Regions from separate parts of the Streptomyces sp. MK7 genome, predicted to be linked through region 2. Evidence: riboswitches for the same ligand, from Rfam matches in the RefSeq annotation. Region 2 holds a riboswitch; the other holds the start of a gene.
What was found. Region 2 has a riboswitch for S-adenosylmethionine ahead of thrC (threonine synthase). Riboswitches for the same ligand answer to the same signal wherever they lie in the genome.
Positions count from the first base shown of each region.

Region 1: it holds a riboswitch for S-adenosylmethionine, as region 2 does, so the genes downstream of both, R2S09_RS09600 (aminotransferase class V-fold PLP-dependent enzyme) here and thrC (threonine synthase) in region 2, are expected to answer to the same signal.

Region 1 covers NZ_JAVACL010000005.1:180,726-196,096, forward strand. Annotated here, with positions in the region: gene R2S09_RS09545 (SRPBCC family protein) at 91-534, opposite strand; gene R2S09_RS09550 (metallophosphoesterase) at 726-1,523, opposite strand; gene R2S09_RS09555 (long-chain fatty acid--CoA ligase) at 1,841-3,637, shown strand; gene R2S09_RS09560 (glycosyltransferase family 4 protein) at 4,018-5,160, opposite strand; gene R2S09_RS09565 (hypothetical protein) at 5,222-6,412, opposite strand; gene R2S09_RS09570 (NlpC/P60 family protein) at 6,444-7,523, opposite strand; gene R2S09_RS09575 (C40 family peptidase) at 7,784-8,818, opposite strand; gene R2S09_RS09580 (NYN domain-containing protein) at 9,096-10,445, opposite strand; gene R2S09_RS09585 (hypothetical protein) at 10,509-10,748, opposite strand; gene R2S09_RS09590 (rhomboid family intramembrane serine protease) at 10,906-11,658, shown strand; gene R2S09_RS09595 (Lrp/AsnC ligand binding domain-containing protein) at 11,655-11,936, shown strand; gene R2S09_RS09600 (aminotransferase class V-fold PLP-dependent enzyme) at 11,977-13,368, opposite strand; SAM riboswitch class IV at 13,573-13,689, opposite strand; gene trpD (anthranilate phosphoribosyltransferase) at 13,768-14,832, opposite strand; gene R2S09_RS09610 (cytochrome bc complex cytochrome b subunit) at 14,983-15,371, opposite strand, start outside.
Region 2 covers NZ_JAVACL010000013.1:83,561-98,931, forward strand. Annotated here, with positions in the region: gene R2S09_RS17115 (trehalose-6-phosphate synthase) at 1-917, opposite strand, end outside; gene R2S09_RS17120 (hypothetical protein) at 1,090-1,782, shown strand; gene R2S09_RS17125 (glucosyl-3-phosphoglycerate synthase) at 1,810-2,781, opposite strand; SAM riboswitch class I at 2,983-3,123, shown strand; gene thrC (threonine synthase) at 3,142-4,428, shown strand; gene R2S09_RS17135 (MoaD/ThiS family protein) at 4,605-4,880, shown strand; gene R2S09_RS17140 (cold-shock protein) at 5,309-5,512, shown strand; gene groL (chaperonin GroEL) at 5,842-7,464, shown strand; gene R2S09_RS17150 (NADH:flavin oxidoreductase) at 7,692-8,834, shown strand; partial or broken gene R2S09_RS17155 (RNA-guided endonuclease InsQ/TnpB family protein) at 9,065-9,376, shown strand; gene R2S09_RS17160 (hypothetical protein) at 9,390-9,974, opposite strand; gene murQ (N-acetylmuramic acid 6-phosphate etherase) at 10,058-10,993, opposite strand; gene R2S09_RS17170 (MurR/RpiR family transcriptional regulator) at 11,151-12,098, opposite strand; gene R2S09_RS17175 (hypothetical protein) at 12,155-12,538, shown strand; gene R2S09_RS17180 (DUF4031 domain-containing protein) at 12,576-12,854, shown strand; gene R2S09_RS17185 (GNAT family N-acetyltransferase) at 12,836-13,903, opposite strand; gene R2S09_RS17190 (hypothetical protein) at 13,932-14,585, opposite strand; gene R2S09_RS17195 (maleylpyruvate isomerase family mycothiol-dependent enzyme) at 14,827-15,371, shown strand, end outside.

The DNA of each region.
Region 1 (15,371 bases), on a different contig from region 2:
GCCGGCAGCTCCTTGCCCGGCAGACAGTGGGCCCCTCTCGAGGCGGGGGCGGCGGGCAGCACGGCCCCCGGTCGTCCTCCTCGCCCACTTCTACTTCTCGCCCGACTCCACGCGCTTCTTCAGGCCCGCCAGGGCGCGGTCGATGATGACCTTCTCGGCCTTGCGCTTGATCATGCCCAGCATGGGGATCTTGACGTCGACCGTGAGCTGGTAGGTGACCTCGGTCGAGCTCGTGCCCACCGGCTTCAGCAGATAGGAGCCGTCGAGCGAGCGCAGCATCTGGGACTTCACCAGGGTCCAGGAGACCTCGTTGTCGCCGGTCCAGGTGTAGGCGAGGGTCTGGTCGTCCTTGATGGCGCCCGCGTCCATGACGAGGCGGACCTGCTCGGCGCGGCCGTGCTCGTCCGCCGTGAGGACCTCGGCCTCCTTCACCTCGCCGGTCCAGTCGGGGTAGCGCGCGAAGTCGGCGATCACCCCCATGACGTCGGCCGGTGCCGCCTCGATCGTGATGCTCGAGCTGGTGTGTTCCGCCATCGCCGTGGCTCCTCCAGATGCGGGCCGGAAGTCGGGTCGTGTGCGCACGTGTGTGCAGCGTGAAGGCTACCGCGCAGGCGGGCGCCGGACTCCACCCCCACCTGCGGACATGGCGGGAAGGTGGCGCGAAGGGATCACCGGGCCGACGCGGTCGTCAACGATCACCGACGGTCACCACCGGAGGACAACGGTCACCACCGAAGGACCCAGGGCCTGCCCGTGCCCGCGAAGTGTCCTACGTTGACGCACTCGGTCGCCCCGATGCGCATGCGCCGCACCAGCGGCTGGTGGACGTGGCCGAAGAGCGCGTAGCGGGGGCGGGTCCGGCGGATGGCGTCCAGCAGGGCGCGGCTGCCGCGTTCGAAGCGGCGGGCGACGGTGTCGTAGACGAGTTCGGGCACGTCGGGCGGGATGTGGGTGCACAGCACGTCGACCTCGCCGACGGCCTCGATCTTCGCGGCGTACTCCTCGTCGCCGATCTCGTAGGGCGTGCGCATGGGGGTGCGCAGTCCGCCGCCGACGAAGCCGAAGACGCGGCCGCCGATCTCCACCCGCTCCCCGTCGAGCACGGTGGTGCCCTGGTGCGCGTACTCCTTCCACAGCGGCGGCATGTCGACATTGCCGTAGGTGGCGTACGTGGGGGTGGGGAAGGCGGCGAAGAGTTCCGCGTACTGCTTGCGCACGGCCTGTTCGATGACCTGGGCGCGGTCGCCGTCGATGCCCGCCCACAGCCGGGCGCCGAACTCGCGTGCCTCGGCGAAACGGCGGGCGGTGCGCAGTTCGACGATGCGGTCGGCGTTCTCCGTGCCGAAGAGGTCGGGGAAGATGCCGCGCGAGTGGTCGGCGTAGTCGAGGAAGAGGATCAGGTCGCCGAGGCAGATCAGCGCGTCGGCACCCTCGCCGGCCCGGGCCAGGTCGCGGGCGTTGCCGTGTACGTCGCTGACCACGTGGATCCGTGTCCCGCGGTCGGGCTCTGGTGTGGGTGCCATGGCGATCAAGGGTAGGTGGAGCGCCGCTCTTGTGAACAGTGACGACGGAACCCCTTGTTACTGGCCAGTTGTTCAACGGGTCCACTACTGTGCGCGAAGAAACACCTATCGTGTGACGCAGCGAACATCTCGCCGGGAACCCCTGTCGAAAAAGCCATACCGGCGGGTAACCTCCGGGCAGTCCAGTCGTGCTCTGGATTTCAACCATGAGCCCGAAACGGCTCCTGGCGAAGCCCTGGGCAGCAGATTCGAGCCTTGGACCGCACCGTCGCATCACACAACGTCGTGGCGCCGGCGCCCTATGAGGAGCAGCAGTCTTGCGCGAGTTCAGCCTTCCGGCTTTGTACGAGGTCCCTGCGGACGGCAATCTGACCGACATCGTCCGCAGAAACGCCGCGCAGTATCCCGACGTCGCCGTGATCGCACGGAAGGTCGGCGGTGTCTGGCAGGACGTCACCGCACGGGCGTTCCTCGCCGAGGTGCACGCCGCCGCCAAGGGACTGATCGCCTCCGGCATCCAGCCGGGCGACCGGGTGGGCCTGATGTCCCGGACGCGGTACGAGTGGACGCTGCTGGACTTCGCGATCTGGAGCGCGGGCGCCATCACCGTTCCGGTGTACGAGACCAGTTCGCCGGAGCAGGTTCAGTGGATCCTCTCCGACTCGGGCGCCACCGCCTGCGTGGTGGAGACGGACGCGCACGCCGCCGCCGTCGAGTCGGTGCGCGAGAGCCTGCCCGCCCTGAAGAACGTCTGGCAGATCGAGGCCGGCGCCGTCGAGGAGCTGGGCCGCGCCGGGCACGGGATCAGCGACGCCTCGGTCGAGGAGCGCAGCTCGCTGGCGAAGGCCGACGACCCGGCGACCATCGTGTACACCAGCGGGACCACCGGCCGCCCCAAGGGCTGCGTGCTCTCCCACCGCAGCTTCTTCGCCGAGTGCGGGAACGTGGTGGAGCGGCTGCGGCCGCTGTTCCGCACCGGTGAGTGCTCCGTACTGCTGTTCCTGCCGCTCGCCCATGTCTTCGGGCGGCTGGTCCAGGTCGCCCCGATGATGGCGCCGATCAAGCTGGGCTGCGTCCCGGACATCAAGAACCTGACCGACGAGCTGGCCGCGTTCCGCCCGACGCTGATACTGGGCGTCCCGCGCGTGTTCGAGAAGGTGTACAACTCGGCGCGCGCCAAGGCGCAGGCGGACGGCAAGGGCAAGATCTTCGACAAGGCCGCGGACACGGCGATCGCGTACAGCAAGGCGCTGGACACCCCGTCGGGCCCGTCGCTGGGCTTGAGGATCAAGCACAAGACGTTCGACAAGCTGGTCTACAGCAAGCTGCGCGCGGTGCTCGGCGGGCGCGGCGAGTACGCCATCTCCGGCGGCGCGCCGCTCGGTGAGCGGCTCGGCCACTTCTTCCGCGGCATCGGCTTCACCGTGCTGGAGGGCTACGGCCTGACCGAGTCCTGTGCGGCGACCGCGTTCAACCCCTGGGACCGGCAGAAGATCGGCACGGTCGGGCAGCCGCTGCCCGGCTCGGTGGTCCGTATCGCCGACGACGGCGAGGTGCTGCTGCACGGCGAGCACCTGTTCAAGGAGTACTGGAACAACCCGGGCGCCACGGCCGAGGCGCTGGCCGACGGCTGGTTCCACACCGGGGACATCGGCACCCTCGACGAGGACGGCTATCTGCGGATCACCGGCCGCAAGAAGGAGATCATCGTCACCGCGGGCGGCAAGAACGTCGCCCCGGCCGTGATCGAGGACCGCATCCGGGCGCACGCGCTGGTCGCCGAGTGCATGGTGGTGGGCGACGGGCGGCCGTTCGTGGGCGCGCTGATCACCCTCGACGAGGAGTTCCTGGGCCGCTGGGCCACCGAGCACGGCAAGCCGGCGGGCTCCACCCCGGTGTCGCTGCGCGAGGACCCGGATCTGCTCGCCGCCCTCCAGTCGGCCGTCGACGACGGCAACGCGGCGGTGTCGAAGGCGGAGTCGGTCCGCAAGTTCCGCGTCCTGTGCAACCAGTTCACGGAGGAGTCCGGCCACCTCACCCCGTCCCTGAAGCTCAAGCGGAACGTGGTGGCCAAGGACTTCGCGAACGACATCGAGGCGATCTACGCGAAGTAGCGCGCACCGCACTCGCTTCGGGCCCGCCGGTCACACTCCCCGGGCCCGCCGCGGTGCTCCTCGGGCCCGCCGCACTCGCGCCCCGGCGCCCTCCTCGGCCGCTACCCGGACTCTTGCCCACTGCTCCACCCTTCAGGGTGGAGGTGCAGGGCTTCTCCGCTCCGGCGGCCCGGACGGCCGCAGCACCACTGCTGAGGTCGCCCTGTCCGACAACGAGGTCGGAAGGACCTACCGCCGGACGGGCGGGAAGTGACGCCTCGTGGAGGCCCGTGCAAGACCGATCTCCCCGGAGACCGGCAGGGGCCTGTGAGACAGGAACCCGTGGTGGCACCGCGCAGCGGTGCGGACCGGAATCTCCTGCCCTCGGGCAGGAGGGGACGTCAAAGCAGCTCCTTGAGGCGATCCGCCAGCAGGTCCCAGCGCCACTTCTCCTCGACCCACTGGCGGCCCCGCTCCCCCATGCGGCGACGCAGTGCGGCGTCGCCGAGGAGGGTGACGATGCGGTCGGCGGCCTGCTCGGGGGAGCCGCCGCGCACGACCCAGCCGGTCTCGCCGTCGAGCACCGCGTCGGGCGCGCCGCCGGAGTCCCCGGCGACGACGGGCAGCCCCGTCGCGGACGCCTCCAGGTAGACGATGCCCAGGCCCTCGACGTCGAGCCCGCCGCGCCGGGTGCGGCAGGGCATGGCGAAAACGTCGCCGGCGCCGTAGTGCGCGGGCAGCTCGGACCAGGGCACGGCGCCGGTGAAGCGCACCGAACCGGCCACCCCGGTCTCGTCCGCGAGCCCGCGCAGGTCCTTCTCGTACGGGCCGCCGCCGACGATCAGCAGCACCGTCTCCGGCTCGGCGGCCAGGATCCGGGGCATGGCCCGGATCAGGGTGTCCTGCCCCTTGCGCCGGACCAGCCGGGAGACGCACACGACCACCGGCCGGTCGGTGAGCCCGAGCCGGGCCCGCACCTCGTCTCCGCCCGAGGCCGGGTGGAAGGTCTTCTCGTCCACGCCGGGCGGCAGCCGCACCATCCGCGCGGCCGCCTCGGGAGTGAGCGCGGTGGCGATCCGGGAGCGGGTGTACTCGCCGAGGTAGGTGATCGTGTCCGTCGACTCCCCGATGCGCCGCAGCAGCCCGCGTGCGGCGGGCAGCTGCGCCCACCCGGCCTCGTGGCCGTGCGTGGTGGCCACCAGCCGCCGGGCGCCCGCACGGCGCAGCGCGGGTGCCATCAGCCCGAGCGGCGCCGCCGCCCCGAACCACACCGACGTGCACCCGTGCTCGCGGAGCAGCCCGGTGGCGCGGCGGGTCGCCGCCGGTGTGGGCAGCAGCATCGTCGTACGGTCCCGTACGACGGTGAACGGCTGCTCGGCGTCGAAGGCTGCCGTGGCCTCGGCCCCCTCCCGGCTCCGCTTCCAGGTGGAGGCGTGGACGACCAGCCGGTCCGGGTCCAGCCGCAGCGCCATGTTGTGCAGGAACGCCTGGATGCCGCCCGGGCGGGGCGGGAAGTCGTTGGTCACGATGAGGGTCTTGTGCATCGCCGCCGACCCTACCCAATGCGCTCCCGGCGCCCCGGACGGCCGTACCTGCCGGCCCGGGTCACCCCAGCCGGGTGCGCAGATACTCCCGCCACTGCCCGGTGAACGTCTCCAGGGTCGTGCCCAGCACCGTTCTCAGGGCGTCCTCGACCGCGCCCGCGCGCCGCTCGTGTGCGCCGACGGCCCGGTAGAAGTCGTCCAGCTTCTCCTCGCCCCAGCGGTCGGCGATCATCCGGCAGGCCATCCAGCCGCCCTCGTAGGCCCGCGCGAGCCGGGTGGCGTCCCCGGCGAAGCCGAAGTCCCGGTCGGCGGGGAGGGCGGCCGGCACCTTCCCGTCGGTCACGGCGTGCTCGAGTTCCGGCGCGGCCTGGTCCGGGGTGCGTCCGGAGTTCCGGTAGCCGACCCAGTCGGCGTAGCCCTCGGAGAGCCACAGCGGGGTGGCCGGGTTGGTGTGGGCGCGGGTGGCGACGTGGGTGGTCTCGTGGGTGAGGACGACCTGCCGGCCGAGCGGGCCGAGCATGCGGTACGCGTCGGGGTTGACAATGATCCGGTCGGCCGGGGCCTGCCCGGTGCCTCCCGCCTCGCCGGTGGTGACGGCGGCGATCCCCCGGTAGTTGGAAGCGGGCGAGCCGAGCAGCGCGGCCATGCCGTCGAGGGACTTGGGGACGAGGACGACGACATGGCGGCTCCAGTCCGTGCCCCAGGCCTCCGAGACCGCGGGCACGGCACGGTCGGCCAGGCCGGCGTAGCCACGCAGGGTCCCGTCGCTCTGGCCGACCCCGAGGACGATGCCGCTGTGTCCCCGGACCACCGACACCGGGCCCTGGTCCCACAGTTGCTGGGCGGACTTGCGCGCCGGCCGGTCGGAGACGACGTACCACTTGCCGTCGGCCGTGGTGGACAGGGTCAGGATGCGGTTGGCGGTGACGGGCGCCCGGTCGTAGCCGGTCACCCGGTAGCGCAGTTCGGCGTCGGCCACGGCCCCCGCGCCGGTGCGGCGCAGCGCGGTGACGCGGTAGGACCAGGCCGCGAAGGGCACGGTCTTCAGGTTCGGGTACGGCGCCCGGGTGCCGGTGGCGGCGAAGGCGGCCGGATCGCGGTGCAGGACGGCCGCCGCGCGCCGGTCGAGGAGCCGCTGCACCTGGTCCCTGGCCGTGCCGGCGGCGGTCTGGCCGCCGCACGCCGTCAGCGAGGCGAGCAGCAGGCACACCGCTGCCATCGAGGATCTCGACACCCGCCTTCGACCAGCCATTTCCCGATGGTACGGCGCAGGGGCGCCGCCGTCAGACCCTGGTGACCGAGGAGATCGGCATCATCCCGACCGGGTCGTAGCGCACGGGTGCGCCCGGGTAGGGCGCGTGGATGACCCGGCCGTGGCCGACGTACATCGCGACATGGCCGGCGTCCGACCGGTAGACGACGAGGTCGCCGGGGCGCGCCTGGGACAGCGGGATCCGCCGGCCGGCGTGGCGCTGCTCCTGCGAGGTGCGCGGCAGATGTACCCCGGCCTGCGCGTACGCCCACTGCATCAGGCCCGAACAGTCGAAGCCGGAGGGGCCGTTGGCGCCCCAGACGTAGGGGCGGCCGAGCGCCGAGCGGGCCGCGGCGACGGCGGTCGCCGCGCGGGCGGAGGCGGCCGGGCCGCCGTCGAGCGCGGAGAGCCCGGAGAGTCCGGAGAGCCCGGAGAGACCGGACACGCCGGGCAGGAGGTCGTCGCGGCCGGAGCGGGAGGCCCGGTCGTAGGCCTCGCGCTCGCTCGGGGACAGGGAGTTGAGCAGTGCCCGGGCCCGGGCCAGCTTCTGCTCGACGGTCCGCTTGTGGGTGACGGCGGCCCTGCGCGCCTTCTCCAGTTCGGTGAGGGCGCGGGTGGCCTCGGCGCGCTCCTGGGCGAGTTCGCGCAGCGCCTGCCGCAGGTTCCGCAGCTCGCCGGCCTGGTGGGCGCCGATCCGGTCGAGCGTGGTCGCCTTGTCGAGATAGTCGGCCGGATCGTCGGAGAACAGCAGGGCGAGGGACGGGTCGAGGCCGCCGGAGCGGTACTGGGCGCCGGCCAGGGAACCGAGCGACTCCCGCAGGGTGTTGACGCGCTGCTGCCGCCGGGCGATGCGGTCCTGGGCGTCGCGGACCTGCCGGTGCAGCAGGCCGGCGCGCTCATCGGCCTTGTCATAGGCCTCGGTCGCCTTCTCGGCCTCCTGGTAGAGACGGTCGACCTCGGCGCGGGTGGCGTCGTGCGGGTCGGCGAGGGCCGGGCCGGCCGGCAGGGCGCCGAGGACGGCGGCCGCGGCGGACACCACGGTGAAGGCGGCGCGGGCGGTGCCGGCGCCCCGGACGGAACCGGACGGTGCAAGGCGGCGATGGGACCCCACGGGAAGCCGAACTCCCTCCACTGGCCAATACGGACAGCCTCCCCCGGTGCCGGGACGTGAGGCGCGTCCCGGCGGTGGGGGAAACGGCGCCGACAGTAGCCCGGCGTACACGCCCCGGCCGCGCGCCTCGACGGGCGCACAGCCCGACGCCCCGCCTCCGACGCAGGTCAGGGGCGGGGCGCGGGGTCAGTGCGGGTTGCTGCGATTCGCTCGTTCGGGCGGCACCGAGTGGAGCGCCGGGAGGCGGAAGAGGATGCGGCTCAGACGCGGACGCCGAACTGGAAGGGCATGTTGCTCATCGCCTCGTAGCGCACGCTGGCGCCGGTGTGCGGGGCGTGCAGCACCTGGCCGTTGCCCGCGTAGAGGCCGACGTGGTGCAGATCGCCGTAGAAGAAGACCAGGTCGCCCACCTGGAGCTGGCTCTGCGAGTAGATGCGGGTGCCGGCGTTGGCCTGCGCCTGGGAGGTGCGCGGTATGGAGACGCCGGCCTGGGCGTAGGCCCAGGAGGTCAGGCCCGAGCAGTCGAAGGAGGACGGACCGGTGGCGCCGTAGACGTACGGGGACCCTATCTTGCTCTGCGCGGCGGAGAAGGCGGCACCGGCCCGGCCGGAGGCGGGGACGCTGTGGCCCATCGTGGCGCGCTCGCTGGCGCGGGTGGCGCGGGCCTGGTCGGCGGCGGCGAGTTCGGCCTTCTCCTTCGCCGTGAGGGTGTTGAGCAGCTTCTGCGCCTCGGCGAGCTTGGCCTTGACCTCGTCCTTCTTCTTGCCCAGCTCGGTGCGGGTGGCGGAGAGGTCCTTGAGCTTCTCGGTGGCCTCGGCGCGCTCCTGGGCGAGTTCGCGCTGTTTGTCCTGGATCTTCTTCAGCGCGTCGACCTGCTGGCCGCTCAACTGGTCGAGCGTGGAGGCCTTGTCCAGGTAGTCGTCCGGGTCGGAGGAGAGGAAGAGCTGCACGGACGGGTCGATGCCGCCGGAGCGGTACTGGCCGGCCGCGAGCGAACCCAGGCTGTCACGCAGCTTGTTGAGGTCCTGCTGGCCGCGGGCCACGTTGTCCTGGATGGTGGAGATCTCCTTCTGGAGCTTCTCCTGCTTCTCCTTGGCCCCGTTGTACTTCTCGGTGGCCTGCTCCGCCTCCTCGTAGAGCTTGTCGACCTTGGACTTGACCTCGTCCTTGCTCGGCTTCGCGCTCGGCGCCGCGTTGGCCGCCTGCGCGCTGATGGCGACAGCGGCGGCTGCTGCGGTGGTGAGCACGGTCACACGCGCACGGCTCGGCTGTTTGGGTCGACGGTGGGAGGCCACGAAAGCGAGCTCCTTCTTGTGAGCGATCACCCGCTTGGAGGTTCGAGCCCAGACCCTAGTGACCTCATCGTGATGAATTCAAATCCTCACAGCAAAAAATCCCGTCACACCATGCATTCTTTGCACACAACTCACGGCGCGTAAGACACGGTTGACACTACGTTGCGTGAGGGGTCCGTTAATTCGGCCGTTAAACCTGTACGTTGCGATTGATGCGCGGATTGCTTTATGCCCGGTTTGCGCCACACGGGAAGGGTGCCGTCACGCGTGGGACGGTTCAGCCGCGCGAGAGGCGCTTCAGGAGCACCAGCGAGGCCACCGGGCGCGCCCCCGCCCGGGCGACCCCGTCGGCCACCTCGCGGTCGGTGGAGGCGACGATGACCGGCCGGCCGGGCGGCTCGGCGCGCACCAGCTGGCGGATCAACTCGTCCGCCGTGACACCCGCTTTGGAGAAGAGCACCCGTACCCCGCGCGGCGGCGCGAGCAGCACCGGCGCGGCCAGCTCGGCCCCGTCGAAGACACAGGTGACCTCGGCACCGGTCTGCGCGGCGAGCTGCGAGAGCTGGCCGAGCAGCCTGAGCCGCTGCTTCTCCAGCGGCATCTGGGGATAGCCGGTCTTGGTGACGTTGTAGCCGTCCACGACGAGATGGGCCTGCGGCAGCCCCAGCAACTGGTCGAGGATCGCGGGATCGTGCTCGGACAGGGCGCGGGCGGCGATGTCCTTCGGGGTCATCCGTCCCGGTTCGACGGCGTCCACGGTCTCGGCGGGCCGTACGGACACCGGCGGCAGGGCCAGTTCCCGGCGCAGCCCCTGCGCCGCGTCCAGCACGGTGTCCAGCAGCAGCCGGACCCGCATGTCCTCGACGCTGCGTCCCTCGCGGGCCGCCCGGCGGGTGGCCTCCAGGGCGGCCTCCGCCTCGCCCAGGCGGGCCTTGAGCCGCCGGGTCTCGCTCTCGGCGGCCGACACCTGCGCCTGCCCCTCGGCGCGCAGGGCCTCCATCTCGGCGCGCACCTTGCGCAGGGCCGCCTCGCCGCGCTTGACGTCGCTGAGCGCCGCGCGCAGCTTGCGGTGCAGCGACTCGGTCTCCTTCTTGGCCGAGTCCAGTTCGGCGCGCAGCCGTTCGGTCTCGGTGCGGGTCTGCTCGCGGGCCGCGGCGAGCTGCGCGCTCAGCCGCTCCAGCTCCGCCCGGCTCTCCTCGTCGGCGCGCTCGGCGTGCGCCCGCTGGGCCTCCTCGCCGGCGGCGGTCACCAGCTTCACCCAGCCCGCCGGGCGCAGTACGTAGGCCGCGGCCGCCACGTCGAGCGGATCCGCGGCCGGGGGCGGCGAGCCGGAGTCGAGGGCGCCGGACAGTTCCGGCTGGGCCTCTCTGAACTTCTCCCCGACGCGCTGCCGGAACAGTGTGTCGGTCTCCAGCGCCGCCGCCATGGCGTTGCCCGCGAACTTGGCTCTGCGGTTCGGGGCGAACCGGGCGTACTGCCGCAGCTGCGCGGGCAGCTCGGCGACCGTCAGGCGGCCGAAGGCGTCGGCCACGATCTGCACGACCCGGCGGCGCACCCCGTCGGGCAGCGGACGGTCGAGCACCTCAGCGGCGCCGTCGCCCGGCTCCCCGCCTTGTGTCTCCACCATCCGTCACCCCAATGCCTTGCGGGACCCCCCGTCGGAGGATCACCTGTACGGGGCCCGCTCCGCTCAGGAGCCGGCGCCCGGCCTGTCCACGAGTTCCACCTTGTCCACGGCGTTGCACCAGCGGCAGCGCACCGACTCGATGGTCTCACTGACCACCTCGCGCTCCTCGACCGTGGGCTCTCCGGCCAGGTCCAGGTGGACGTACTCGACGACCTTCGACGAGCGCGTCACGTCGAAGCGGGTGAGGTTGCCGCAGAGGGTGCAGCGCCACCGTGTGGTGGCGGTCGGCAGGGGAACCGTCATCGCGACCTGTTCGCCTTCCTTCTAGTGTCCGTGACGCGCCAGCTTCCCTGGAGCGCCGGCTCGTAACCCTACGGCCTGGCGACCACTCGCCGCCCGGGTGTCCACGGCGGCGAGGCGGTCTGCGCTGATGCGCCCCGTTACGTCATGCTCTGTGCACATGATCGGGTACAGGAACGCGGTGGCCGCCCGGACGGTCAGGGCCCTCAGGGCGGTACGGACCATGCCGGCGCCGGCGACGCGCGCCCTGATCGTCCTGTGCTGCCTCGTCTTCGTGATCGGCCCGGCCTCGGGCCTCACTCCTTTCTACGGCACCGGGGACGCGCTGCTGCTCGCCCAGCGGTCCTACTTCCAGCGCTGGGGGGTGATCCCCGCCGAGCTGTTCTCCGGGGCCCCGCGGGCCGCCCTGACCCCCGCGACGGCGCTGTTCGTGCACGGCAGCTGGGTGCATCTGCTCGGCAACATGCTCTTCCTCCACGTCTTCGGGGCGATGACCGAGGAGCGGATGGGCCGCGCGCACTTCACGCTGTTCTACCTCGGCTGCGGCTACCTGGCCCTGCTGGGCTACGCCGCCGCGCACGCAGGCTCCGGGCAGACGCTGGTGGGGGCCTCGGGCGCGATCTCGGCGGTCCTGGGGGCGTTTCTGTACCTGTTCCCGCGGGCCCGGGTGACCAGTCTCTTCCCGTTCCTGTTCTTCCTGCCGCTGCGGCTGCCCGCCTGGGTGGTGCTGCCGTTCTGGGCGGCCCTGCAGTGGCTGGCCGCGCGGCAGGCCGGCCAGGGCCCGGGGGTCGCCTACCTGGCCCACGTCATCGGCTTCGGCCTGGGCTTCGCCTACGCGTGGGCGAGGTACGGGCGGCCCACTAGAGTGAAGGTCACCCCTGCTCCGGCCCCTGAGGGAGAGAACCAGCCGTGATCACCGCGATCGTCCTCATCAAGACCAGCGTGGACCGGATCCCCGAGATCGCCCAGCGGATCGCCTCGCTGGAGAGCGTGAGCGAGGTCTTCTCCGTCACGGGGACGTACGACCTCATCGCCATGGTCCGGGTGCGGCAGCACGAGGACCTCGCGGAGATCATCCCGGGCCGGATCAGCAAGATCCCCGGGGTGGAGGCCACGGACACGCACGTCGCCTTCCGCACGTATTCGCAGCATGACCTGGAGGCGGCGTTCGCCATCGGGCTGGACTCCTGACCCGACCGCCCGAACGCCGCCTCACCACCAGGGCCCGGGTTCACACCGCGGGGACGCAGCGACCGTCCTCCGTGCGGTACCGCCACTTCGCGCCGTCGCGCACCAGTTCCCGCACCGCCGTCACGAACCGCTCCACGTGCTCGTCGGGCGTGCCCGCGCCGAAGCTGACACGGATGGCGTTGAGGGACTTCTCGCCGGGCGCGGCCTCCGGGGCGCCGCACTCGCCCTGGGTCTGCGGGTCGCTGCCCAGCAGGGTGCGCACCAGCGGGTGGGCGCAGAACAGTCCGTCGCGCACACCGATGCCGTACTCGGCGGAGAGCGCGGCGGCGAAGTGGGAGCTGTTCCAGCCCTCCACGACGAAGGAGATCACGCCGACGCGCGGGGCGTCGTCCCCGAACAGGGAGAGGATCCTCACCTCGGGGACTTTTGCGAGACCCTCGCGCACCGTGCGGATCAGGTACTGCTCGCGGGCCACCAGGGCGTCGAAGCCGGCCTCGGTCAGCGCCTTGCAGGCCGAGGCGATGGAGTAGGCGCCGATGACGTTCGGGGAGCCGGCCTCGTGGCGGGCGGCACTGTCGTGCCACTCCACGTCCACTCCCCCGTCGGTGCGCCGCCTGACCCGGCGGCTCGCGCCCCCGCCCGCCAGGTACGGCTCGGCCCGGCGCAGCCAGTCGGCGCGGCCCGCGAGGACCCCGGAGCCGAACGGGGCGTAGAGCTTGTGGCCGGAGAAGGCGACCCAGTCGACGTCCAGGTCCGTGACCGACACCGGGTGGTGCGGGGCGAGCTGGGCGGCGTCCAGGACGATCCGGGCGCCGTGCGCGTGGGCGGCGGCGGCCAGCTCCCGTACGGGCCACAGCTCGCCGGTGACGTTGGAGGCGCCGGTGACGCAGACCAGGGCCGGGCCGTGCGGCTCGCGGCCGGCCAGGGCCCGCTCCAGGGTGGTCACGGCCTGCTCCGGGGTGCGCGGGGCGTCGAGGTACGTCACCTGCGCGTCCCTCCCCCTGCGCCCTGCGGCGTGGGGGGATCCCCAGGGCAGCAGCGAGGCGTGGTGCTCGGTCTCGAAGACGAACACCCGGCAGTCGGCCGGGAGCGCACGGGCCAGCAGGTTGAGCGAGTCCGTCGTCGAACGGGTGAAGACCACCTGGTCCCCCTCGCGGCAGCCGAGGAACCCGGCGACCGTCCTGCGGGCGTTCTCGAACAGGTCGGTGGACAGCTGCGAGAGGTAGCCGGCGCCGCGGTGGACGCTGCCGTAGTACGGCGCGTACGCCGCCACGTCGTCCCAGACGCGCTGGAGCGCGGGGGCGCTGGCCGCGTAGTCGAGGGCTGCGTAGGTGACCTCACCACCCGTCACGAGCGGCACGGTGACATCCCTGCCCAGAACGGGCAACGGGGCACAAACCGACTGGTCGGCGGCAAGGGTGGAGACGGACATGGGTGAACTCCCGTGAAAGCAGGTGGAATTCACCGCACGAGCACACGTACGACGGGTACGGCTCAGCGCGGGGAAGGTGAAAGGGGGATGCGGAGGCGGGGCTCTGCGGCCTGGGGTCTGTGTCCCCGAGGCCCTACGGCCCTAGCGCATTCGCTTGCTCACGGAAGGCTCCCTCGTACGACCAGGACCCCTGGTTTCGCGAGGGGTCCGCGCTTGCCGTAGACCTCGCTGCCTACGACCTGGTCCTCACCCGGGGCACCCCGCCACGGACGGAGGGTTGCCGGACAGCCGGCCGGGGCCACATGGCTGTCACTCATGACCTGGACAGGAACGTACGCGAAGTGATCGTGGTCCCGCAACCCGTGTCCGGATCGCGGGACCGCGGCTTCTTCCATTCCGTTACGCGTTGCTGACCGCCACCCAGCGCTCCAGCGTGCGCCGGGCCGCGCCGGAGTCGATCGACTCCGCCGCCTTCTCCATGCCGGCGGCGATCTGCTCCACCAGCGTTCCGGAGCCCGGCTCCAGGGCCACCAGGGCCGCCGCCGAGTTCAGCAGCACGGCGTCCCGTACGGGGCCCTGCTCGCCGTCCAGCAGGCGCCGGGCGACCTCCGCGTTGTAGGAGGCGTCGGCGCCGCGCAGGGCCTCCACGGGCACCAGGCCGATGCCCACGTCCCGCGGGTCGAAGGCCTCCTCGGTGACCTTGCCGTCCCTGACCACCCACACCCGCGAGGTCGCGGTGGTGGTCAGCTCGTCGAGGCCGTCGTCGCCCCGGAAGACCAGGGAGGAGTTGCCGCGCTCGGCGAAGACGCCCGCCACGATCGGCGCCATGCGCAGGTCGGCGACGCCGACCGCCTGCGCCTTGACCCTGGCCGGATTGGTGAGCGGGCCAAGGAAGTTGAACGTGGTGCGGATGCCCAGCTGCCCGCGCGCGGCGGCGACATGGCGCAGCGCCGGGTGGAACTTCACCGCGAAGCAGAAGGTGATGCCGGCCTCCTCCGCCACCTTGGCCACCCGCCGCGGGGTCAGCTCCAGATTGACGCCCAGCTTCTCCAGCACGTCGGAGGCGCCGGACGCCGAGGACGCGGCACGGTTGCCGTGCTTGACGACCTTCGTGCCCGTGCCCGCGACGACGATCGAGGACATCGTGGAGATGTTCACCGTCCTCGCGCCGTCACCGCCGGTGCCGACGATGTCGACGGTCTGCCCGGGGACCTCGATCACGTTCGCGTGCTCGTACATCGCCCGGACCAGGCCGGTGATCTCCTGCACCGTCTCGCCCTTGGCCCGCAGCGCCACGGCGAACCCGGCGATCTGGGCATCCGTCGCCTCGCCCCGCATGATCCGGTCCATCGCCCAGGCGGTGTCCTCCGCGCTCTGGTCGTGGCCCTCCAGCAGTCCGTTCAGCACCCGGGGCCAGGAACGGCCCGCCGCGGTGTCGCCTCCAGCGGGGGTCACAGCGCTCATATGCCGCTCCTGGGTGGGTTCGGTGTCCCGGACTACGGGACGCGGGTCTCGACGGCTCCAGCCTATCCAGCCCGGGGCACGGCGAAGGGCCCCGTCCGGGGTTCGGACGGGGCCCTTCGACCGTGGCGTGGCGACGCTCGGATTCAGCGATCAGTGGTGGCCGTGGCCGCTCGTGATCTCCTTGTACTCCTCGACGGTCGGCTTCGGGATCTGGCTGTCCTCGCCGTAGAACGCGCCGCTGAGCTTGGCGCGCAGCTTCTTCGTGCCGGAGATCTTCCGCTCGACGCCGTTCTCGTCGACCGTCGGACCCAGCTCGACCGGCTCGTACTGGTGGTGAGCGGTGAGGGTGTACAGCTGCTCCTGGCTGAGCGGCTCGTGGACCTCGATGAACTCACCGTGCGGCAGGCGCTTGATGATGCCCGACTCGCGGCCGTGCAGCACCTTGTCCTTGTCCCGGCGCTGCAGGCCGAGGCAGATCCGCTTGGTGATGACGAACACGATGACCGGCATGACGAAGAACGAGACCCGGACGAACCAGG
Region 2 (15,371 bases):
AGCAGCTGCCGGTACGCCAGCAGGCCCCGCACGATGTTCTTCGACAGCTCCGTACGGTCCACCCGGACGATCGTCCGGCGCGGGCCGCCGTCCGGGGCCGCGCCGATCTCCTCGCGCAGCGCCGCCATCCACTCGAAGACGTCCGCGCGGTGCGAGCGCTCCCGCAGGAACTCGGCGTCCGCGCCCAGCCCGTGCACCCCGACACGGGTGCCCCCGAGCCCGCCCACGAGCGCCTCGCAACACCCGGTGAACGCGTCCGCCCACCGCCGGGTGAGGAAGCCCAGCCGGTCGGCGCCCAGCATCCCGCGCAGCACCTGCCCGGCGATGTCGTCGGGCAGCATCCGGAAGTAGTCCACCGGCGCCCACGGCGTGTGCGAGAAGTGCCCGATGCGCACATCCGGCCGGAAGTCGCGCAGCATCCCCGGCACCAGGGTCAGGTGGTAGTCCTGCACCACCACGGCCGCGCCCTCGGCCGCCTCCTCCGCCAGCGCCTCGGCGAAGGCCCGGTTGTAGGCCTCGTAGGACGCCCACCGGCGCCGGAACTCCCGGTCGAAGACGGGCTCCAGCGGCGTCTGGTACAGCATGTGATGGACGAACCACAGCACCGAGTTGGCGATGCCGTTGTACGCGTCGGAGAACACCTTCGGGTCGATGTCCAGCATCCGCACCCGCTGCCCGCCGGTCGCCTCCGACGGCAGCCGGCGTTCGCCCTCGTAGCGGCGTACGGCCTCCCGGTCGGCGTCGCTCAGCGCGGCGCACACCCACACCGCGCCCGCGTCCGGCCCGATCGCGGACAGCCCGGACACCAGCCCTCCGCCTCCGCGTCGGGCATGGAGCGAGCCGTCCTCGCGGATCGCGTACGAAACCGGGCCGCGATTGGACGCGACCAGCACCTCGGCACCGTGCGTTGCAGCCATGGTCCTCAACCTAGCCCGCCCCTCGAACGCTCAAACGTGCGCGGGGACCACTCGGCACGGATCCCGCCGCCGACGACTTGTGAGAAACCTGTGATGGACATGAGGATGTGCGGTGTATCCGGGTGATCTCCGTCCGAGCGGTATGCCGGACGGTCCGTGGGGGGTGGGGTTCGTGCGTCTCATACGCGTGCGCCGGTTCGCCGGCACGGCGGTGCTGCTCGTGGCCGGCGCGCTGGCGCTGGCCGGCTGCGGCGACGGCGACTCCGGGGCGCCGAAGGCGGCGCGTCCGGCTCCGGCGACCGCGGCCACCGGACCGCAGCAGCCCGAGGAGCCGGCGAGCACCGAACCCGCGAGCCCCACGCCCACGCCGACCCCCACCCCGACGCCGGCCGCCACGCTGCGCGACTACACCGGCGCCCGCATCGGCACGGCCATCGCCGCCGCCAAGGCGAGCGGCGTCGGCTACGCCGTCCAGCTCCAGGGCACCGGTCGCCGGGCCTCCTCCTGGGGATCGGACGAGAAGGTCTGCGACCAGCGCACCCGCGCCGACGGCGTGACGTTCACCCTGGCCCGCGACGGCCGAGACTGCGCCGGCCGGCTGTTGCACACCCCGGCCCCCACGCAGGCCGGCTCCACCGCCGACGGCAGCAGCGGAAGCAGCGGCGGCGGAAGCATCAGCGGCGGCGGAAGCGGCGGCAACACGGCCTGCGCGATCACCAGCCCGGCCGGCAACTGCTACGCCGACGGCCAGTTCTGCGCCCAGCGTCACCACGGCATGAGCACCTACGGCAAGGGCGGCGAGTACCTGACCTGCGAGCAGGACGCGGCCGGCCGCTGGCGCTGGTCGGACGGTGCGGCCGGCTGACGCCCGGAACCCCGGGCGAGCCCGCGCTCAGGCCACCTTCCGGGTGGCGTACTCCGCGATCTCGTTCATCGGCGGGCGCTCCTCGGTGTCCACCGAGTACGTGCGCGGCTCGAAGCCGTCCTCGCCGCGCTCGAACTGGGTGAGGGCGGGGCGGATCAGATGGCCGCGGGCCAGGCGCAGCTGGGCGGTGCGGTAGATCGCGGCGGCCATCCGGCCGAGCGCCTGCCCGTCCTGGTGCCGGTGTCTGCGCACCCCCACGTCGACCTGCGCGAGGGCGTCCAGGCCCACCAGGTGCAGCGCGTCGACCAGCATGCCCAGCTCGACGCCGTAGCCGACGGGGAACGGCAGCTGTTCGAGCAGCGAGCGGCGGGCGGCGTACTCGCCGCCGAGCGGCTGCACGAAGCCGGCCAGCTGCGGCCAGTGCATGTTCAGCAGCGGCCGGGCCATCAGCTCGGTGACCCGGCCGCCCTGCCCGGCCGCCGTCGTGCCGCCGGCGTCGCCGCCGGGCACGGTCAGCGGGCGGTCGTACATCGCCTTGACCAGGTGCACGTCCGGGTCGGTGAGCAGCGGGCCCACGATCCCGGTGACGAAGTCGGAGGAGAACTCCCGCAGGTCGGCGTCGACGAAACAGACGACGTCCCCGCGGGTGACCAGCAGGGAGCGCCACAGCACCTCGCCCTTGCCGGGGACCGCCGGGATGCGGGGGAGTATCCCGTCGCGGTGCACGACCCGGGCGCCCGCGGCGGCGGCCCGCTCGGCGGTGCGGTCGGTGGAGCCGGAGTCGACGACGACGACCTCGTCGACGAGCGGCGCCCGCACCACCAGGTCCCGGCGGATCGCGGCGACGATGTCGCCGACCGTCTCCTCCTCGTTCAGCGCGGGCAGCACCACACTGATGGAGGAACCGGTCGCGCGTTTGGCGGCCAGGAGCGTGTGGAGCGGGCGATCGGTCACGGACCAGGAGCGTGTCCTCAGCCAGCGCTCGACTTCTTCCAGCACGGTGGACGGCTCCTCACTCCTGCTCGGCTCGCTCGCCAGGACCGGCAGTGCCCGGATCGCGGCGTGGATCACATCTTCGTGTGATCCGTCTCGCGGTTCGGACGACTCTCTCCCACTGTCCTGGCCGTCGGTTACAGTCTTGAACAACGCGGATGACCATCGCATGCCGGGGGTCATCACCCGCGACTCACAACCGAATACCGCTCATCCAGAGGGGCAGAGGGACACGGCCCGATGAAGCCCCGGCAACCCCCCTGAGCCGAACTCGTCTCCGCGAGGCGCCAGGCCAGGGAAGGTGCCAATTCCGTCTCACGGCGAGATGCGTCGTGAGGAAGATGAGGAGAAAGGGCCTCGCCTCACATGGCTGTGCAGACAGTTGCAAGCAGCACCTCCGGATCCACCGTCGACCTCGGCCCCGCCGCGGCACTGAGCTGTCGCGAGTGCGGTCACCGCGTCCCCCTCGGCCCGGTCTTCGCATGCGAGGAGTGTTTCGGCCCGCTGGAGATCGCCTACGACTTCTCGGCCTACGACACCGAGGAGCTGCGCAAGAGGATCGAGGCGGGCCCCGCGAACATCTGGCGCTACGCCCCGCTGCTGCCCGTCCCCTCGGACGTGGCGAGCAAGCCGAACCTCAACCCCGGTTGGACCAAGCTCGTCAAGGCCGACAACCTGGCCCGCGAACTCGGCGTCACCGGCGGGCTGTACGTGAAGGACGACTCCGGCAACCCCACGCACTCCTTCAAGGACCGCGTGGTCGCCCAGGCCCTGGAGGCCGCCCGCGCCTTCGGCTTCACCACCCTGTCCTGCTCCTCCACCGGCAACCTGGCCGGCGCCGTCGGCGCCGCCGCCGCCCGTGCCGGCCTCCGCTCCTGCGTGTTCATCCCGCACGACCTGGAGCAGGGCAAGGTCGTCATGGCCGCGATCTACGGCGGCGACCTCGTCGGCATCGAGGGCAACTACGACGACGTGAACCGCTTCTGCTCCGAGCTGATCGGCGACCCGGCCGGTGAGGGCTGGGGCTTCGTCAACGTCAACCTGCGGCCGTACTACGCCGAGGGCTCCAAGACGCTGGCGTACGAGGTCTGCGAGCAGCTCGGCTGGCGGCTGCCCGACCAGATCGTCGTGCCGATCGCCTCCGGCTCCCAGCTCACCAAGGTCGACAAGGGCCTCCAGGAGCTGATCAAGCTGGGTCTGGTCGAGGACAAGCCGTACAAGATCTTCGGCGCTCAGGCCGAGGGCTGCTCGCCGGTGTCCACGGCCTTCAAGGCCGGGCACGACGTCGTACGCCCGCAGAAGCCGAACACCATCGCCAAGTCGCTGGCCATCGGCAACCCGGCCGACGGGCCGTACGTGCTGGACATCGCGCGCCGCACGGGCGGTGCGGTGGAGGATGTGACGGACGAGCAGGTCGTCGACGCGATCAAGCTGCTCGCCCGCACCGAGGGCATCTTCGCCGAGACGGCGGGCGGCGTGACGGTGGGTGTGACGAGGAAGCTGATCGACAGCGGCGCCCTCGACCCGACGAAGACCACCGTCGTCCTCAACACCGGCGACGGCCTGAAGACCCTGGACGCGGTCGCGGGCACCGGCCTGACCGCGACCATCCGCCCGAACCTGGACTCCTTCCGAGAGGCCGGCCTCGCTTGACCTCCTCCTCGGAAGTCCCGAGGAGTCCAGTGGTCGCCCACTGGGCTTCCTGCTTCACCGCCGGCCGCCCCCGGGACGAACCCGAGCCGAGGTCCTACGCCGGCTCCACAGGCCGAAACCGCCAGCCCGGCGGCCGACACGCAAAGTAGTCTTATCGTGACTGGAGGTCAAGTCGCATGAGCGTGACCGTTCGCATCCCCACCATCCTGCGCACCTACACCGGCGGGCAGGCCGAGGTGAGCGCCGAGGGCGCGACCCTCGCCGAGGTCATCTCCGACCTGGAGAAGAACCACACGGGCATCGCCGCGCGCGTCCTGGACGACCAGGGCAAGCTGCGCCGCTTCGTCAACGTCTACGTCAACGACGACGACGTCCGCTTCGAGCAGGGCCTGGAGACCGCCACCCCGGACGGCGCGGGCGTGTCGATCATCCCCGCGGTCGCCGGCGGCTGATCATTACCCTGAGTAACTCGATTACCGATTGTTCACGGAACGGCCCCTTCCGTAAGAGAAGCGGAGGGGGCCGTTCTGCGTGATTGAGCGCGGTACAGTTGGGGAACGCGCCCCTGATCCATGAATCGGGAAGCCCTGGATTCCTGCCGCACGCCGATAAGAAGTAGCCAAAGTGTGCGAGTTTTTCGCGGCATTTGTCTTGTTTGTGGGGCCCGACTTGCCCTGAAACAAGATGAATTCTCGTCATATTCCGGACCCGGTCCGTCCAGAATTCTCGTCCGATTGACCTGTTGCAGACGGCAGTTGGACAGATACATTCAGCCGCGGTCGACGCGTTCCGGCGCACGCCCCCGTCCACGGGGGGTGAGGTCTGACCCGGGTCCGCGAAGTGTGGATCTGTGCAAGGGCCAGTAATAGGGGAGTTAGGCATGGCTCAGGGCACCGTCAAGTGGTTCAACGCGGAGAAGGGGTACGGCTTCATCGCGGTCGACGGTGGTGCGGACGTCTTCGTCCACTACAGCGCGATCCAGATGGACGGCTACCGCACGCTGGAAGAGGGCCAGCGGGTCGAGTTCGAGATCTCGCAGGGCCAGAAGGGCCCGCAGGCGGACATGGTCCGCGTCACGGCCTGATTCGCGCGACCACCGCAAGCGATCAGCTTTCGAAGGGCCCGCTCCTCCACCCGGGGGGCGGGCCCTTCGGCGTGTCGCCGCACGCGCGCGCTGCCACCCCGGCCGTCGCCCCCCGAGGGGGCTCGCTTCGCGAGCGCGCCTTGCACTCGGGTGGGTCGAGTGCTAATCATTGGCGTTAGCACTCTGAAGGTGAGAGTGACAGCGAAGGACCGGGTCGGTGAGGCCCGCGGGCCGGGTGGGGCAAGGAACCACGAGGCCGGCGAGCCGTCCGTCGCGGGCGCGGGCGCGGTCCGAAGGAATCACCCCCAGTCCTGGAGGGACCACTTCACATGGCCAAGATCATCGCGTTCGACGAGGAGGCGCGGCGCGGCCTCGAGCGCGGCATGAACCAGCTCGCGGACGCCGTCAAGGTGACCCTCGGCCCCAAGGGCCGCAACGTCGTCCTCGAGAAGAAGTGGGGCGCCCCCACGATCACCAACGACGGTGTCTCCATCGCCAAGGAGATCGAGCTCGAGGACCCGTACGAGAAGATCGGCGCCGAGCTGGTCAAGGAAGTCGCCAAGAAGACGGACGACGTCGCCGGTGACGGTACGACCACCGCGACCGTCCTCGCCCAGGCCCTGGTCAAGGAGGGCCTGCGCAACGTCGCCGCCGGGGCCAACCCGATGGCCCTGAAGCGCGGTATCGAGAAGGCCGTCGAGGCCGTCTCCGCCGCCCTGCTCGACCAGGCCAAGGAGGTCGAGACCAAGGAGCAGATCGCCTCCACCGCCTCCATCTCCGCCGCCGACACCCAGATCGGCGAGCTGATCGCCGAGGCCATGGACAAGGTCGGCAAGGAAGGCGTCATCACCGTCGAGGAGTCGCAGACCTTCGGCCTGGAGCTCGAGCTCACCGAGGGCATGCGCTTCGACAAGGGCTACATCTCCGCCTACTTCGCCACCGACATGGAGCGCATGGAGTCGTCGCTCGAGGACCCGTACATCCTCATCGCCAACTCCAAGATCTCGTCGGTCAAGGACCTGCTCCCGCTGCTGGAGAAGGTCATGCAGTCGGGCAAGCCGCTGCTGATCATCGCCGAGGACGTCGAGGGCGAGGCCCTGTCGACCCTGGTCGTCAACAAGATCCGCGGCACCTTCAAGTCCGTCGCCGTCAAGGCCCCGGGCTTCGGCGACCGCCGCAAGGCCATGCTCGGCGACATCGCCATCCTCACGGGCGGCGAGGTCATCTCCGAGGAGGTCGGCCTCAAGCTGGAGAACGCCACGCTCGACCTGCTGGGCAAGGCCCGCAAGGTCGTCATCACCAAGGACGAGACCACCATCGTCGACGGTGCCGGCTCCTCCGAGCAGGTGGGCGGCCGCGTGAACCAGATCCGCGCCGAGATCGAGAACAGCGACTCCGACTACGACCGCGAGAAGCTCCAGGAGCGCCTGGCGAAGCTCGCCGGCGGTGTCGCGGTCATCAAGGCCGGTGCCGCCACCGAGGTCGAGCTCAAGGAGCGCAAGCACCGCATCGAGGACGCCGTCCGCAACGCCAAGGCGGCCGTCGAGGAGGGCATCGTCGCCGGCGGTGGCGTGGCCCTGCTCCAGACCACCAACGTCTTCGAGAAGCTGGAGCTCGAGGGTGACGAGGCGACCGGCGCCCAGGCCGTGAAGCTCGCGCTGGAGGCCCCGCTGAAGCAGATCGCCGTCAACGCCGGCCTCGAGGGCGGCGTCGTGGTGGAGAAGGTGCGCAACCTGACCCCGGGCCACGGCCTGAACGCCGCGACCGGCGAGTACGTCGACCTGGTCAAGGAAGGCATCATCGACCCGGCGAAGGTGACCCGTTCCGCGCTGCAGAACGCCGCCTCCATCGCCGCGCTGTTCCTGACCACCGAGGCCGTCATCGCCGACAAGCCGGAGAAGGCCGCCGCGCCGGCCGGCGGCGGCATGCCGGGCGGTGACATGGACTTCTGATCCACCGGGGTCCCTCGCGGGACCTTCGAGGATCGGATCCGTCCTCTCGTACCGAGGGCGGCACTCCCTGGAAGCAGGGGGTGCCGCCCTCGGGCGTGTTCTGGGCCACACCGCGGGGGGCGGTGGAAATGGTGTGGCGGACGGCACGGTTGGCACCGGTGGACGTAGTCCATGCGCGTGCACATACCATTCGGTATCCGTTCCCTCCGTTCCGCCCAGGAGCCTCTATGACCGTCACCGCCTCCGGATCGGCCCGCGGGTCCGCCTCCCGCGCGGCCTCGATCCTTTCCCGTCCCGTCACGCTGAACGGCCTGACCGTTCCCAACCGGATCGTGATGGCCCCGATGACCCGCATGTTCTCCCCGGGCGGCATTCCGGGTGAGGACGTGTCGTCGTACTACGCCCGCCGCGCGGCGGCCGGAGTGGGCCTGATCGTCACCGAGGGCACGTACGTCGGGCACGAGTCGGCCGGGGAGAGCAGCCGGGTGCCGCGGTTCCACGGCGAGGAGCAGCTGGCGGGCTGGGCGAGGGTCGCCGAGGCCGTGCACGCGGCGGGCGGCACGATCGTGCCGCAGCTGTGGCACATCGGCATGGTCCGCAAGCCGGGCCGGCCGCCGTTCGCGGACGCGCCGCCGGTCGGCCCCTCCGGGCTGCGCATCGGCGAGTCCGAGGCCATCGGCAAGGCCATGACCCGGCAGGACCTGGACGACGTCATCGCCGCGTTCGCGGAGGCGGCGGCCGCCGCGGAGCGCATCGGCTTCGACGGCGTGGAGCTGCACGGCGCCCACGGCTATCTGCTGGACCAGTTCCTGTGGGCGGGCACCAACCGCCGTACGGACGCCTACGGCGGCGACCCGGTGGCGCGGACGAAGTTCGCGGCGGAGATCGTGGCGGCGGTCCGCGCGGCCGTCTCGCCCGAGTTCCCGGTCATCTTCCGGTACTCGCAGTGGAAGCAGGAGGCCTACGACGCCCGTCTCGCCGAGACGCCCGAGGAGCTGGAGGCCGTCCTGACCCCGCTCGCGGCGGCCGGTGTGGACGTCTTCCACGCCTCCACCCGCCGCTACTGGCTCCCCGAGTTCGAGGGATCCGACCTCAACCTGGCGGGCTGGACGAAGAAGCTGACGGGCAAGCAGGTCATCACCGTGGGCTCGGTCGGCCTGGACGGCGACTTCATCAAGGCGTTCCAGGGCGAGGGCGCCGCGCTCGGCAGCCTGGACAACCTGCTGGACCGCCTGGAGCGCGACGAGTTCGACCTGGTGGCCGTGGGCCGCGCGCTGCTCCAGGACCCGGAGTGGGCGGCGAAGGTCCTGGGCGACCGCTTCGACGAGCTCACGCCGTACGACGCCGAGGCGGTGAAAACGCTGAGCTGAGCGCCGTCGCCCGACGGCGGTCGCACGAGGCCGGCGTCTCCCCGTGCTACGCACTCGCGGGGAGACGCCGGCGTTCTTGTTGGGCACGGGGCGGCCGGAGGAGACGAGGCTCGTGCGGAGCAGGGCAGGGAATGCCGGTTGGCCGCCGGGGCGGACCGGTGTCCACCGGCCACCGGTCGGCACAGTTCGCTCACACGGAAACTGATAGCATGTGAGATGGGCCACGGCAGATCAAGCGGGCTTTCAAGTACCGCTTCTACCCCACGGACGAGCAGACAGCCGAGCTGTCCCGCACGTTCGGCTGCGTCCGCCTCGTGTACAACAAAGCGCTGGAGGAACGCACCCGGGCCTGGTACGGCGAGCAGCGCCGTGTCTCCTACGTGCAGTCGTCGGCCGCGCTGACGCAGTGGAAGAAGACCGAGGAGCTGGCCTTCTTGGCCGGGGTGTCCTCGGTCCCACTCCAGCAGGCGCTGCGCCATCTCCAGGCGGCGTTCGGGAACTTCTTCGCCAAGCGGGCCAAGTACCCGCGCTACAAAAGTCGGCCCCCACGGGTGGCTATATGCCGCCCAGCGGCTCGATGTCGACCCGTGCGGGGGTTCCCCAGACGCGTACGACCTCGTAGTCGGTGAACTCGTGCACCAGCCGGTAGGCGATCGCGGCGCGCGGCCCGCGCCGCTCGGCCGCGATGAACTGCTCGGCCTCGCGCCGGTCCCGGCGCGGGGTGCCGCACAGTTGCCAATCCCGCCCGTTCCACAGCTCCGGCAGCCACCGCTGCTGGGGCTGCGGCCGTTCCTCACGCCTGCCGTAGCGGGAGGGAGCGGGGGAGGAGGCGGGCGGTTCGCCGGCCGGGTGGCCGTATGACGGGCCGTACAGGTCCGTGCGGCGGGCGACGCGCCGCCGGGTCTCGCAGAGCAGACAGCGATCGGGCGCGCTGTCGTCCACGGGACCGTTCGGGTGCTCGGGGCACCGGGTGGCGGGGGCCGCGCCGGTGACGCTCTCCTCCAGCAGGTCGAGGGCGCGCCTGAGGTCGCCCCTGACCTCGTGCAGCTTGACGTCGGGCGTGTCGGCGGTGAGCGCCTCGCCGTGCTCGCCGAGAAGACGGAGAGCCCGGCCGAGGGCGGTGAGCTGGGCGTGATTCATCGTGCCCCCCAGCGTAGGGGGTGCCTCGTCGATCGCGCCGGGCTCGCGGCGCCTGGCACAGACCCTCGATCGCCCCCCCGCTGTCAGGCGCGGGCCTGGTCCAGGGCCGCGCGCAGGTGGCCCGCCGAGGCCTCCAGGAGGCGGGCGGCCGTCTCGGCGTCGACGCCGGACAGCAGGGTGAGGATCGCGTTCTTCACCTCGCCGTCCGTGGCCGCGAGCGCCCGCTCGATCTCCTCGTCCGCCGCGCCCGTGGCGAGGGCCACGATCCGGCGGGAGCGGGCGCGCAGCTTGTCGTTGGAGGCACGTACGTCGACCATCAGGTTCCCGTACGTCTTGCCCAGCCGGATCATCGTGATCGTCGAGAGCATGTTGAGCACCAGCTTCTGGGCCGTGCCGGCCTTCAGCCGGGTCGAGCCGGTGAGCAGTTCCGGGCCGGCGACGATCTCGATGCCGTGCTCGGCGGCGGCGGCCAGCGCGCTGTCCGCGTTGCAGGCCAGCCCGATCGTCAGGGCCCCGCGACCACGGGCGTGCTGGACCGCGCCGAGGGCGTAGGGGGTGCGGCCGGAGGCAGAGACGCCGACGACCGTGTCGTCCGCGGTCAGGCCGAGGGCGTCGAGCGCCCTCACGGCCAGTTCCCGCGAGTCCTCCGCGCCCTCGACGGAGGTCACCATCGCCTCCGGGCCGCCCGCGATCAGCCCCACGACCTTGGACGGCTCGGTGTTGAACGTGGGCGGGCACTCCGAGGCGTCCAGCACCCCGAGCCGCCCCGCCGTACCCGCGCCCGCGTAGATCAGCCGCCCGCCACGTGCCATCCGCTCGGCGACCGCGTCGATCGCGGCGGCGATCTCGGGCAGCCGCTCGGCCACCGCGGCCGGCACGGCGGCGTCCTCGGCGTTCATCAGCCGCGCGATCTCGAGCGTGGGCAGCCGGTCGATCTCGGCCAGCTCGGGGCGGAACGCCTCGGTCGTCAGCGACTCCAACTCGGCGCGCAGCTCACGGTAGTGGGGCGTGGAGGTCATGAAGGGCGGCTCTCTCCGGAACTCTCAGGGCTTGGGGCGATGCGGTACGGCCGGCGGGCGGTGCCGGTCGTCCTCGCCGGCTCGGGACGCCGTCCTGCCGCGGACGCCGTCCTTCCGGCGGACGCGGTCCTTCCGGCGGACACCGTCCTGCCGGCGGCTACGAACGCTGGTTGCCGCCGCGCGGGCTGTGCCGGTGGGCCAGCGCCTCGTACGACGCCGCCAGGGCCGGTGCCGCCGTCTCGTACGTACGCTGGGCGACCCCCACGAACAGGCAGTCAACCACCAGTAGTTGGCTGGTGCGGGAGGACATCGCCGCCGGGCGCAGCTCGCTCTCGCGGGAGGTGGACGTGGTCAGGACGTGGTCGGCGTACTGCGTGACGGGCGCGTCGGGGCGGCCGGTGATGGCGACGGTGGTCGCGCCGCGCTCGAAGGCGACCCGCAGCGGCTCGATCACGTCTCCGGTGGAACCCGAATGGGTGATCGCGATCGCCATGTCGCCGGCGCGCAGCTGCACGGCGTTGGTGACGGCGAGGTGCGGGTCGCTGGGCGCGTGGGCGATCAGCCCTATCCGCAGCAGCTTCTGGGTGAGGTCCTGGGCGACCAGGCCGGAGGCCCCTATCCCGTAGACGTCCGTGCGGCGGGCGGCGGCCAGGGCGGCGACGGCCGCGCCGAGTTGGACGGTGTCCAGGCCGGCGGCGGTGTCGGCGAGGGTCTGCTGCTCCTCGTAGGCGAGTTTGGCGACGACGTCGGCGATGGGGTCGTCCACCGCGATGTCGGTCGTGATGGCGGGCGCGCGGCCGGACTGCTGCTGGGCGGCGAGGCCCGCGAGGGCGAGGCGCAGGTCGCGGTAGCCGGGGTAGCCGAGCAGCCGGGCGGTGCGCACGACGGTCGCCTCGCTGGTGCCGGTGAGTTCGGCGAGGCCGGTGACCGTGAGGGCCGCGCAGCCGGCCGGGTCGTGCGCCACGGCCTCGGCGACGCGCTGCATGGAGCGTGTCATGGAGGGCGCGAGCGTGCGAACCTTGGCCGCGAGGGCGGCGGGCGCGGGGGGTGTGCCGATCGCCGGGCCGCCCGAGGGTGCGAAAATTTCCTTCACGTCCTGGGTCACACCATGAAAGATATTTTCCGAACGGACATGTGGTCAAGAGTGCGCACAATGGAGGCATGCAGCCCATCAGCCCCCTGGAGCAAGCCCTGCACGCCGCCCGCGCCCTGATCCTGGCCGACCTGATCGCGGGCGAGGTCGCCGATGCGGACGTGGTCTCGCTCGTGGAGGACTCCGTCACCCAGCGCCGCTGGTGGGTGGAGCAGTGGCCGGACGGCGCGCGGTATGTGGCGGGGCTGGTCGCACAGGACGTGCAGGACGCCCTTCTGGAGCGCTACGGCCGCTGGCCGCTGTGCCCCGTCTGCGGCCACGGCGACCCGCACGCGCTGGACGTGGAGCCGGAGCTCGGACCCGATCCGCACTGGGTGTGCTCGAAGGCGGGCGTGAAGGTGGCGCCGGTGGGAGCGCTGGGGGCGGCGGCGGGCGGGGAACCCCTGTCGTGAGGGCCGAGCGAACCGCCCTCACCAGGACGGCGCCGGCATGACCCTCTACATCGACCCACCCACCTGGCCCGGCCACGGCCGCATGTGGTCGCACCTGGTCAGCGACGTCTCCTACGAGGAACTGCACGCCTTCGCCGAGCGGTTGGGCGTGGCCCGCCGCGCCTTCGAACGCGACCACTACGACCTGCCCTCCCACCGCTACGCCGACGCGGTCGCGGCCGGCGCGGTGGAGGTCAGCAGCCGCGAGGTGGTGCGGCTGCTGCACGCCTCCGGCCTGCGCCGCCCCAAGCACCGCCCTCAGCGCGGCAGTTCGTAGGCGAGCTGCTCCCCTTCGTCACCCACCTGGACGAAACCGGCCCGGGCGACCACCTGCTGGGAGGGGGCGTTGTCCCGGTCGATCCGCGCGTACAGCCGCCGTACGTCGTCCCGCGCCAGGGCCCACGCCGACAGCGCGCGCAGCGCCTCGGTGGCGTAGCCGTGGCCGCGGGCCGGCTCGGTGAGGTCGTACCCGACCTCCGCCCGCCCCTCCCCGTCGGGCGGCCCGTGGAAGCCCATCGCACCGACGGCGCCCCCGTCCTCCCGCCGTACCAGCACGAACATCCCCCACTCGGGCCGGTGCTCCCCGCTCTCGTAGGCCTTCACCACCATCCCGGCGGCCGCCCGCGTGCCCTCGTAGGGCCCGCCGCCGACCCACGCGAACCCGCCGTCCCCGCCTTGGTCGAGATCACGGGCGGCGGCGGGGGTGACACCCTGAAGGGTGAGCCGCTCGGCGGGAATCACAAGGGGATTGCTCCACCGCCACTCGGTGACCGGCGCCCGGCCGGGCAGCTCGCCGCGGCCGGTGGCCCACAGCAGGGTCGGCCAAGCGGCCGGGCCCGGCCGGACGTGCGGGAAGAGCCGGGTCAGCACGTCCTCGCACAGCTCGGCGGACGGCTCGTGGTCCAGTCCCAGCCCCTGTGCCATGTCGTGCGTGTGCAGCAGCACCTCCGCGACGCCCATCGCGGCGAAACCCTCGCGGTCCGCACTGCGGAAGGGGTACGGGTGGAAGGCCCGGACGTCCCGCGGAGTGGTGCGGACGGCGGCGGCCAGCAGGGCGCCGGTCGCCTCGATCACATCCAGGGCGCCCGCGTTGTCGGTGCCCTCGTCGAGGGTGATCTCGAAGGGGACGTACGCGCTCCGGGCGCGGCCCGCCAGCTGCCCGGCGTAGGCGATCAGATCGCTCGCCACGTGCTCGGCGGTCTGCCGGCAGCTCCACTCCAGCCGTCCGGCCCGCACCCCTTCCCAGTCCCGGTCCGTCACCGTCCGCAGCAGCGCCACGGCGCCCGCGACGGCCTGCTCCACCTGTTCCCCGCCCCATGCCCGCATAGGGCGCAGAGTAGGTGCGAAGACGGCCTCAGAGCGACAGCATTTCCAGTTCCGAGGTGATGTTGTAGCGGGCCGTCGCCTCCCAGTGCCGCTGCGCGTACGGGGTGCGGAACAGATGGGGGAGCGCCAGGAGCTGGCGCAGGACGGCGGCCCGGCCTTCACGGAAGGCGTCATTGGGGACGAAGTGGTACTCCTCGCGGACGGCGGCGGCGTAGGCGGCGTACCCGGACGGGGCCGAGGCCAGGACCGCCAGGTCGGCGTCGCACAGGACCTGGCCGTCCGCGTCGTCGTCGGCCGGGTCGTGGGTGACGGTGAGACGGACCAGCCGGGCCACCTCGGCGGTCTTCGCCTCCGGCACCCCGGCCTCCGGGAGCGCGCGCTCGGCGAGGCGGGCGGAGCGCTCCTCGTTCTCGGAGCGCTCCGGCAGGTAGACGGCGTCGTGGAACCACGCCGCCAGCCGGACCACGTCCGGGTCGGCGGCGTACTCCGCCAGTACGTCCACGTGCTCCAGGACGGCGGTCAGATGGGTGAGCGTGTGGTAGTGCCGCTGCGGCTCCTGCCAGCGGGCGAGCAGGTTGTCGGCGTACGGCACCGGGTCCGGGCCCCCGCCGGACCCCCGGGCACCCTCCAGGGCACGGGTCCAGCGGGAGCGCAGCGCGTCGAGATCGGCGTGATCGGCCATGGGCTCATTCTCCCGTCGCGGGGGCCGGGACCCTAGGGCCTTTCGTTTGGATCATGCCGGGCTCGCGGGCCCTGGCACCGCGCCTCGCCGCGTTGTCGTCGGTTGCCATGGCTCCGCCGTGACGCCCTCCTCCGCCTTGCGATCCTCCCCCACTGCCTGAACGGCGTGGGAGGTACCCCCATCACCAGACCCCGCTCCCTGATCCGGCCTGATCCAAACGAAAGGCCCTAGCTTGGACGGCATGACTTCTGCCGATCTGCATGAGGTACGGGACCCCGAGCTGCCCGGGCGGCTGCTGACCATGGAGCGGGACGCGTTGATCCCGCTGCTGCGGGCGCGGCCGGAGGCGGACTTCGCGCTGCCGACCGCCGCGTGTCCGGGGTGGACGGTGCGGGACGTGCTCGCGCACTGTTCCGCCGCGCTGATGAGGGTGGTGGAGAGCCGGTTCGAGAAGGGGGTGTTCTCCCCCGAGTCCAACCAGCGGGACATCGCCGAGCGGGCCGACTGGACGAACGCGCGGGTGGTGGACGAGCTGGAACGCGGGATGACCGAGGCGGGCCCGGTGATCGCCGAGGCCGGCGGGGTGCTCGACATGGTCGCGCTGGGCGAGTGGGTCCACGCCGGTGACGTGCGCGACACCCTCGGCGCGCCGGGGGCGTACGCCGGCGCGGGGCTGTCGTACGCCCTTCCGCTGCTCGTCCGGGTCACCCGGGAGAAGGCGCACCTGCCGCTCCACGCCGACCTGGACGACATGGACGAGCCGCTGCGGCTGGGCGACGTGAGCGG